Regions from separate parts of the Streptomyces sp. NPDC031064 genome, predicted to be linked through region 1. Evidence: riboswitches for the same ligand, from Rfam matches in the RefSeq annotation. Region 1 holds a riboswitch; the other holds the start of a gene.

Evidence for each region. A riboswitch is a leader RNA that binds a small molecule or an ion and turns the genes downstream of it on or off. The one in region 1 is predicted to bind S-adenosylmethionine.
Region 2: it holds a riboswitch for S-adenosylmethionine, as region 1 does, so the genes downstream of both, thrC (threonine synthase) here and ACZ46W_RS13225 (aminotransferase class V-fold PLP-dependent enzyme) in region 1, are expected to answer to the same signal.

The regions. Positions count from the first base shown of each region.
Region 1 is NZ_JBVIGF010000003.1:475,734-480,747, reverse strand. It holds partial or broken gene ACZ46W_RS13230 (glycerate kinase family protein) at 1-1,078, shown strand, start outside; gene ACZ46W_RS13225 (aminotransferase class V-fold PLP-dependent enzyme) at 1,039-2,403, opposite strand; SAM riboswitch class IV at 2,578-2,695, opposite strand; gene trpD (anthranilate phosphoribosyltransferase) at 2,771-3,835, opposite strand; gene qcrB (cytochrome bc1 complex cytochrome b subunit) at 3,961-5,014, opposite strand, start outside.
Region 2 is NZ_JBVIGF010000005.1:486,328-491,341, forward strand. It holds gene ACZ46W_RS21065 (cold-shock protein) at 133-339, opposite strand; gene ACZ46W_RS21070 (ubiquitin-like small modifier protein 1) at 750-1,028, opposite strand; gene thrC (threonine synthase) at 1,053-2,369, opposite strand; SAM riboswitch class I at 2,354-2,498, opposite strand; gene ACZ46W_RS21080 (glucosyl-3-phosphoglycerate synthase) at 2,614-3,558, shown strand; gene ACZ46W_RS21085 (alpha,alpha-trehalose-phosphate synthase (UDP-forming)) at 3,604-5,014, shown strand, end outside.

The DNA.
Region 1 (5,014 bases):
TGCCGGACGCCGAGCTGGACCTGATCCCGCTGGTCGACGGCGGGGAGGGCACGGCGGAGGCGCTGGCCGCCGCGACCGGCGGGCGGCTCGTCCCGTACCCCGCCACCGGCCCGCTGGGCGACCCGGTCGACAGCCACTTCGCGCTCCTCGGGGACGGCTCGGCGGTGGTGGAGATGGCCGCCGTCGCGGGGCTGGCCCTGGTGCCGCCGGGCCGCCGCGACCCGGGCGCCACCACGACGTACGGGGTCGGCGAGCTGATCCGGGCCGCCCTGGACGCGGGCGCCCGGCGGATCCTGGTCGGCTGCGGCGACTCGGGCACGTCGGACGGGGGCGCGGGCGCGCTCCAGGCGCTGGGCGTGCGGCTGCTGGACGCGGGCGGTGACGAACTGCCGTACGGCGGGGCGTCGTTGTCCCGGCTCGCGGGCATCGACGCGGGCGGGCTCGATCCGAGGCTGGCGGGCGCCGAGCTGCTGGTGGCGTGCAACCCGTACAACGTGCTGTGCGGCGAGCGGGGCGTGGCCCGGGTCTTCGGCCCCCAGAAGGGCGCGACCCCGGCGCAGTGCGAGGAGCTGTCGGCGGCGCTGGAGCACTGGTCGGCCCTGCTGACGGCGGCCTTCGCCCCGGAGGTGGACCTGCGCCGCGCGCCCGGCACGGGCGCGTCGGGCGGGCTGGGCGCCGGGCTCGCGGCGGTGGGCGCCCACCTGCTCCCGCGCTTCGAGGTGCTCCTCGACGGGCTGGACCTGGGCGCCCGGCTGGGCCACGCCGACCTGGTGATCACCGGCGAGGGCACCCTGGACGCCCAGACCGTGCGCGGCAAGGTACCCGGCGAGGTGGCGCGCCGGGCGCGGGAGGCGGGCGTCCCGGTGCTCGCGCTCGCCGGCACGCTGGGCGAGGGCGCCCGGGAGGCGGGGCTGGACGCCTACGAGTCGATCGCGCCCGGCCCCCTACCGCTGCCCAACGCCCTGGACCGCGCGGCCGAACTGCTCGCGGACGCCGCCGAGCGGGCGCTGCGCACGGTCCTCGTGGGCACCCGGATGGTCAGCCGCGGTCGGGCACACAGCGCCCGTCCTCCGTACGGTAGTTCCACTTCGCCCCGTCCCGTACGAGCTCCTTCACGGCCCGAACGAACCGGTCGACGTGCTCGTCCGGCGTCCCCGCCCCGAAGCTGACGCGGATGGCGTTGAGCGACTTCTCGCCCGGCGCCGCCTCGGGCGCGCCGCACTCGCCGACCTCCTGGGGGTCGCTGCCGAGCAGGGTGCGCACCAGCGGATGGGCGCAGAACAGCCCGTCGCGGACGCCGATCCCGTACTCGGCGGAGAGCGCCGCCGCGAAGTGGGAGCTGTTCCAGCCCTCGACGACGAACGAGATGACGCCGACCCGCGGGGCCTCGTCGCCGAACAGCGACAGCACCTTCACCTCGGGCACCTCGGCGAGCCCCTCGCGGACCTTGCCGATCAGGTACTGCTCGCGGGCGACGAGGTTGTCGAACCCGGCCTCGGTGAGCGCCTTGCAGGCGGAGGCGATGGCGTACACGCCGATGACGTTGGGCGACCCGGCCTCGTGGCGGGCGGCGGTGGTGTGCCATTCGACGTCCACCCCACCATCGGCGCGCCGGGCGACCTTCCGGGACGCGCCGCCGCCGGCCAGGTACGGCTCGGCCTCCCGCAGCCAGTCGGCGCGCCCGGCGAGGACGCCGGAGCCGAACGGGGCGTACAGCTTGTGCCCGGAGAACGCGACCCAGTCCACGTCCAGGTCGCGCACCGAGACCGGGTGGTGGGGCGCGAGCTGCGCGGCGTCCAGGACGATGCGGGCGCCGTGGGCGTGGGCGGCGGCGGCCAGTTCGCGCACGGGCCACAGCTCGCCGGTCACGTTGGACGCGCCGGTGACGCAGACCAGGGCGGGCCCGTAGGGGTCGCGGTCGGCGAGCGCCCGCTCCAGCGTCTCGACGGCCTGGCCCGGGGTGCGGGGCGCGTTGAGGTAGGTGACCCGCGCGTCCCTCCAGGGCAGCAGCGAGGCGTGGTGCTCGGTCTCGAACACGAAGACCTGGCAGTCGGCGGGCAGCGCGGCGGCCAGCAGGTTGAGCGAGTCGGTCGTCGAGCGGGTGAAGACGACCTGGTCGCCCTCGCGGCAGTCCAGGAACTCCGCGACGGCGACGCGGCTGTTCTCGAACAGGTCGGTCGACAACTGCGACAGGTACCCGGCGCCCCGGTGCACGCTGCCGTAGTAGGGCGCGTAGGCGGCCACGTCGTCCCACACCCGCTGGAGGGCGGGCGCGCTGGCGGCGTAGTCGAGGGCGGCGTACGTGACCTCACCACCGGTGACGAGCGGCACGGTGACATCCCGGCCCAGCACGGGCAGCGGGGAACAGACGGACTGGTCGGCGGCGACGGTGGTGACAGACATGGTGAACTCCCGTACGAGGCAGGCGAATCCGTGCGTCAACGCGTCGGAAAGGCAGCACGACGCGGCGCAGCGGGAAAGGTGAAAAGGGGGTACCGAAGAGGGGCGATACGCCCTATCGCATTCGCTTGCTCACGAGACTGCTCCCTTGAGGACCAGGACCCCAGGGTGTGCAGGGGTCCGCGCTTGCCGCAGACCTCGCTGCCTGCGGCCTGGTCTTCACCCGGGGCACCCCGCCACGGACGGAGGGTTGCCGGACAGCGGGCCGGGGCCGTAGTCGCTGTCACTCATGACCTTGAAAGGCATCTTGCCATACGTCTCGACATGCGCAAGGCGCAGTCCGGCATCCGGACTGCGCCCCGCGTCACACTCAGCGGTGGCTCGCCGCCACCCACCGTTCCAGCGCCGCCCGCGCCGCGCCGGAGTCGATCGACTCGGCCGCCTTGGCGATGCCCGCCCGGATCTGCTCGGCCAGCGGCGCGTCCGACGGCTCCAGGGCGACCAGGGCCGCCGCCGCGTTCAGCAGCACCGCGTCCCGTACGGGCCCGGTCTCGCCGGCCAGCAGCCGGCGCGCCACGTCCGCGTTGTACGAGGCGTCCGCGCCGCGCAGCGCCTCCACCGGCACCAGGTCGATGCCCACGTCCCTGGGGTCGAACGTCTCCTCGCGCACCGCGCCGTCCCGGACGACCCACACCTTCGAGGTGGCCGTGGTGGTCAGCTCGTCCAGCCCGTCGTCGCCCCGGAACACCAGCGCGGAGGAGCCGCGCTCGGCGAGGACGCCGGCCATGATGGGGGCCATCCGGGCGTCGGCGACGCCGGTCGCCTGGGCCTTCACCCGCGCCGGGTTGGTGAGCGGCCCGAGGAAGTTGAACGTGGTGCGGATGCCCAGCTCCTTGCGGGCCGCCGCCACGTGACGCAGCGCCGGGTGGAACTTCACCGCGAAGCAGAAGGTGATGCCGGCCTCCTCGGCGACCTCCGCCACCCGCCGGGGCGACAGGTCCAGGTTGACGCCGAGCTTCTCCAGCACGTCGGAGGAGCCGGAGGCGGAGGACGCGGCACGGTTGCCGTGCTTGACGACCTTGGCGCCGGTTCCGGCGACGACGATCGCCGACATGGTGGAGATGTTGACGGTCTTGGCGCCGTCGCCGCCCGTGCCGACGAGGTCGACGGACGGGCCGGGCACGTCGATGACGTTGGCGTGCTCGTACATGGTGCGTACGAGGCCCGTGATCTCCTCGACCGTCTCGCCCTTGGCGCGCAGCGCGACCGCGAAGCCGGCGATCTGGGCGTCGGTGGCCTCGCCGCGCATGATGCGGTCCATCGCCCACGCCGTGTCGTCGGCGCTCTGGTCGCGCCCTTCCAGCAGGCCGTTCAGCACCTCGGGCCAGGAACGACCCGCCGTGCTCGTACCTCCAGCGGGGTTCACAGCGCTCATGGTCGCTCCTGGTGTCCGTGCGTACAGAGATGAGCACAGCCTATCGAGCCGCCGGGCACGGCAAAGAGCCCCGTCCAGCGGCTGGACGGGGCTCGATGCGGTGTGGCGACTCTCAGGTCAGGTGATCAGTGGTGGCCGTGGCCGCTGCTGATCTCCTTGTACTCCTCGACGGTGGCCTTGGGGATCTGGTTCCCCTCGCCGAAGTAGCCCTTGCTGAGCTTGGCGCGGAGCCGCTGCGTGCGCGACGGCTTGCGCTCCACGCCGTTCTCGTCGACCGTCGGGCCGATCTCGGCGGGCGTGTACTGCTCGTGCGCGGTGAGCGAGTGGAGCTGGGCCTGGCTGAGCGGCTCGTGGATCTCGACGAACTCTCCGTGCGGCAGGCGCTTGATGATGCCGGACTCACGCCCGTGCAGCACCTTGTCGCGGTCGCGCCGCTGGAGACCCAGGCAGATCCGCTTGGTGATGATGAACGCGATGACCGGGCCGAGGAAGAAGAAGATCCGGACGAACCAGGTGATCGAGTTGATCGACATGTGGAAGTGGGTGGCGAAGATGTCGTTGCCACCACCGATCAGCATGATCATGTAGCCGGTGACCCAGGCGACACCGAGCGCGGTCCGGGTCGGCGCGTTGCGCGGCCGGTCCAGCAGGTGGTGTTCGCGCTTGTCGCCGGTGATCCACGACTCGATGAACGGGTAGACCGCGATCGCCACGAGCATCACGCCGAAGAGGACCAGCGGGATGAACACGCCCAGGACCAGGGTGTGGCCCCAGAGGTTGATCTCCCAGCCCGGCATGACACGGATCAGACCCTCGGCGAAGCCCATGTACCAGTCGGGCTGGGCGCCGGTGGACACCTGGTCCGGGCGGTAGGGGCCCATGGCCCAGATCGGGTTGATCGTGAACAGCGCGGCGATCATCGCGATGACACCGAAGACCAGGAAGAAGAAGCCTCCGGCCTTGGCCATGTACACCGGCAGCAGCGGCATGCCGACGACGTTCTTGTTCGTCCGGCCGGGGCCGGGGAACTGCGTGTGCTTGTGGTAGAAGACCAGGATCAGGTGCGCCACCACGAGGCCGAGCATGATGCCCGGCAGCAGCAGGATGTGGATCGAGTAGAACCGGGCCACCATGTCGTGGCCGGGGAACTCGCCGCCGAACAGGAACATCGAGATGTAC
Region 2 (5,014 bases), on a different contig from region 1:
GCGCCTCTCGCATACGAGACAGGGGCCCGCCACGGGTCCGGACACGCGCGAGGGGCCCGCGTCCCCTGGAACGCGGGCCCCTCGGCACTTGCGATGTCGACAGTCGATGGTCGGTCGATCGCGACGCGGCTCTCAGCCGGCGGCGAGCTTGACCATGTCCGCCTGCGGACCCTTCTGGCCCTGCGAGATCTCGAACTCGACTCGCTGACCTTCTTCAAGGGTGCGGTAGCCGTCCATCTGGATCGCGCTGTAGTGGACGAAAACATCCGCACCACCGTCGACCGCGATGAAGCCGTACCCCTTCTCCGCGTTGAACCACTTGACGGTGCCCTGAGCCATGCCTAACTCCCCTATTACTGGCCCTTGCACAGGACCGCACTTCGCGGACCCGGGTCAGACCTCACCCGCTGACAGGTGCGGGCGTGCGCCGGAACGCGTCGACCGCCGCTGAATGTATCTGCCCAACTGCCGTCTGCAACAGGTCAATCGGACGAGAATTCCGAGCACGGGTGAACGGAAAAGATGGCCGAATTGGCCAGAATCCCGGGCAAGTCGGGCCCGGCAAAGTGCGCAAATGGCGCAACTCTCAAGCTCACATTGACTGCATCTTGTCGCCGCCTCACCGCATTCTCATATGCGGGCGGCACTGGCAGCGGCGGGGACTTCCCCAACTCTACCGCGCTCAACCATGCAGAATTGCCCCCTCCGCTTAGCTCGCGGAGGGGGCAATGGAGGTAACGCTGCGTACGTCAGCAGCCGCCTGCGACGGCCGGGATGATGGACACGCCGGCGCCATCCGGGGTGGCGGTCTCCAGGCCGTCCTCGAAGCGCACGTCGTCGTCGTTGACGTACACGTTCACGAACCGGCGGAGCTTGCCCTGGTCGTCCAGGACGCGGGCGGCGATGCCCGGGTGGTTCTTCTCCAGCGACTCGATGACCTCGGAGAGGGTCGCGCCCTCCGCCGTGACCTCGGCCTGGCCGCCCGTGTACGTACGGAGGATGGTGGGGATGCGGACGTTGACGCTCATGTTCGTAGTGCCTTTCGGGTCAGGTCAGGCCAGGCCGGCGTCGCGGAACGCGTCCAGGCTCGGGCGGATCGTGGCGGTCGGGCCCGTCGTCGGGGCCACCGCGTCGAGGGTCTTCAGGCCGTCGCCCGTGTTGAGCACGACCGTGGTCAGCGACGGGTCCAGCACGCCCGCCTCGATCAGCTTCTTCGTCACGCCCACGGTCACCCCGCCCGCCGTCTCGGCGAAGATGCCCTCGGTCCGGGCCAGCAGCTTGATCGCGTCGACGACCTGCTCGTCGTTGACGTCCTCCACCGCGCCGCCCGTCCGGCGCGCGATGTCCAGCACGTACGGACCGTCGGCCGGGTTGCCGATGGCGAGCGACTTGGCGATGGTGTTCGGCTTCTGGGGCCGTACGACGTCGTGACCGGCCTTGAAGGCCGCCGACACCGGGGAGCAGCCCTCCGCCTGGGCGCCGAAGATCTTGTACGGCTTGTCCTCGACCAGGCCGAGCTTGATCAGCTCCTGGAGGCCCTTGTCGATCTTCGTGAGCTGCGAGCCGGACGCGATCGGGATGACGAGCTGGTCGGGCAGCCGCCACCCGAGCTGCTCGCAGATCTCGTACGCCAGCGTCTTCGAGCCCTCGGCGTAGTACGGCCGCAGGTTGACGTTGACGAAGCCCCAGCCCTCGCCCAGCGGGTCGCCGATCAGCTCGGAGCAGAAGCGGTTCACGTCGTCGTAGGTGCCCTCGATGCCGACCAGGTCACCGCCGTAGACCGCCGCCATGACGACCTTGCCCTGCTCCAGGTCGTGCGGGATGAACACGCACGACCGGAAACCGGCCCGCGCGGCGGCGGCGCCGACGGCACCCGCCAGGTTGCCCGTGGAGGAGCAGGACAGGGTGGTGAAGCCGAAGGCGCGGGCGGCCTCCAGGGCCTGGGCGACGACCCGGTCCTTGAAGGAGTGCGTCGGGTTGCCGGAGTCGTCCTTGATGAACAGCCGGCCCGGCTCGACGCCCAGCTCACGGCCCAGGTTGTCGGCCTGGACGAGCTTGGTCCAGCCCGGGTTCAGGTTCGGCTTCTCCGTCACGTCCGCCGGGACGGGGAGCAGCGGCGCGTACCGCCAGATGTTCGCGGGCCCGGCCTCGATGCGCTTGCGCAGCCCCTCGGGGTCGCCGACCGGCAGGTCGTACGCGATCTCCAGGGGCCCGAAACACAGCTCACAGGCGAAAATGGGACCGAGCTCGAAGCGCTCGCCGCATTCGCGACAGGAGAGGGCGGAAGCAGGCCCGAGGTCGACGTTCTTGGCGGTGGCGACAGTCTGTACAGCCATGGAGGCGAGGCCCTTTCTCCTCATCTTCCTCATGGCGCACTTCGCCATGAGACGGATTTGGCACCTTCCCTAGCCGGGGCCTCGCGCAAGATCTTGCGAGTGCCGACTGGAGGGTTGCCGGGGCTTCAACGGGCCGTATCCCTCTGCCCCTCTGGATGAGCGGTATTCGATTGTCTGCACGGGGACCCGACATGCGACGGTCATCCGCGTTGTTCAAGACTGTAACCGAACCCCCGGACGCTTGAGATGGTCGTCCGAAACGCGAGATGGAGATCACGTGCTGGAAGAGGTGGAGCGCTGGCTGGAGCGGCGGTCCTGGTCCGTGGCCGACCGACCGCTCGACCGGCTGCTCGCGGCCAAGCACCGTACGACCGTCAGTGTCGTCCTGCCGGCGCTGAACGAGGAGGCGACGGTCGGCGACATCGTCACGATCATCCGCCGCGACCTGATGTCCCCCTCCGCCCCCCTCGTCGACGAACTCGTGGTGATCGACTCGGGCTCCACGGACCGCACCGCCGAGGTCGCCGCCGCCGCGGGCGCGCGCGTGGTGCACCGGGACGCGATACTCCCCCGCATACCCGCCCTCCCCGGCAAGGGCGAGGTGCTGTGGCGCTCCCTCCTCGCCACCAGCGGCGACATCGTCTGCTTCGTCGACGCCGACCTGCGTGACTTCTCGGCCGATTTCGTCACCGGCATCGTCGGCCCGCTCCTCACCGACCCGTCCGTCCACTTCGTCAAGGCCATGTACGACCGGCCCCTCGCGGGCGTCGCCGGCCACGGCGGGCGGGTGACCGAGCTGGTCGCCCGGCCGCTGCTGAACCTGCACTGGCCCCAGCTCGCCGGGTTCGTCCAGCCGCTCGGCGGCGAGTACGCGGCCCGCCGCTCGCTCCTGGAACGGCTCCCCTTCCCCGTCGGGTACGGGGTCGAGCTGGGCCTCCTCGTCGACGCCCTGCACACCGTGGGCCTCGACGCCCTCGCCCAGGTGGACGTGGGCGTGCGCAAGCACCGGCACCAGGACGAGCGGGCGCTGGGCCGGATGGCGGCGGCGATCTACCGCACGGCCCAGCTCCGGCTGTCGCGCGGGCACCTGGTGCGGCCCCGGCTCACCCAGTTCGACCGGGGCGACGACGGCTTCGTGCCGCGCACGCACGAGGTCGACACCGAGGAGCGGCCGCCGATGATCGAGGTGGCCGAGTACGCACGGCGCCGCCGGGTGGCGTGAGTGCCGTACGTTTGAGCGTTTCCGCTACGGGCTAGGTTCGTCTCCATGGCAGCCCAGATTCTCGTCGCCTCCAACCGCGGTCCGGTCAGCTACGTCCCCCGCGAGGACGGCACGTTCGACACCCGGCGCGGCGGGGGCGGGCTGGTGTCGGGACTGTCCGCGATCGGGCCGGACGCGGGCGCGCTGTGGGTGTGCGCGGCCCTGAGCGACGGCGACCGGCAGGCGGTGCGGCGGGGCGTCGCGGCCGAGCCGGGCGTGAAGATGCTCGACATCGACGCACGCGTGCACGCGGACGCGTACAACGGCATCGCGAACTCGGTGCTGTGGTTCGTGCACCACATGCTGTACCAGACGCCCCTGGAACCCATCTTCGACGCCGAGTTCCGCCGGCAGTGGGTCGCCTACCGCCTCTACAACCGGGCGTTCGCCGAGGCCCTCGCGCAGGAGGCGGCCGACGGTGCCGCCGTCCTCGTCCAGGACTACCACCTGGCCCTCGTCCCCGGCATGCTCCGCGAGCTCCGCCCCGACCTGCGGATCGGCCACTTCTCGCACACCCCGTGGGCGCCGCCGGAGTACTTCTCGATGCTCCCCGACGACATCGCCGAGGAACTCCTGCTCGGCATGCTCGGCGCGGACCGCCTCGGCTTCCTGACCTGGCGCTGGCTCCAGGCCTTCCAGGCGTGCTGCGGCCGGTCCCTGAAGGACATGGACGTACAGACCTTCTGGCCCAAGGACATGCCGCCCAGCGTCGAGCACTGGGCCCACGGCCGCCCCCGCCGCACCGAACTGGGCGTGCACGGCCTCGGCGCGGACGGCGACTTCCTCCGCGACCGCTCACGTCGCCCCGACGTCGACGACCGGATGGCGGCCCTCCGCGACCAGATCGGCCCCGGCCGCAAGACGATCGTCCGCGTCGACCGCACGGAGCTCTCCAAGAACATCGTGCGCGGCCTCCTCGCCTACCGGCACCTGCTCGCCGAGCGCCCGGAGTGGCGCGAACGGGTGGTCCACCTCGCCTTCGCCTACCCCTCCCGCCAGGACCTGGCGGTCTACCGCGAGTACACCGCCCAGGTGTCCGAGCTCGCGGACGAGATCAACGCGGAGTACGGCGTCGACGGCTGGACGCCCGTCATCCTCCACGTCGAGGACGACTTCGCCCGCTCCCTCGCGGCGTACCGCCTGGCGGACGTCGCGCTGGTCAACCCCATCCGCGACGGCATGAACCTCGTCGCCAAGGAGGTCCCCGTCGTCTCCGACCACGGCTGCGCCCTCGTCCTGTCCCGCGAGGCGGGCGCCTACGAGGAGCTCCGCGAGGACGCGATCACGGTGAACCCCTACGACGTGGTCGGCACGGCCGACGCCCTCCACGAGGCCCTCTCCATGTCCCCCACCGACCGCGCGGACCGCACCAAGCGCCTGGCCGCGGCGGCGACGTCCCTGCCCCCGGCCCGCTGGT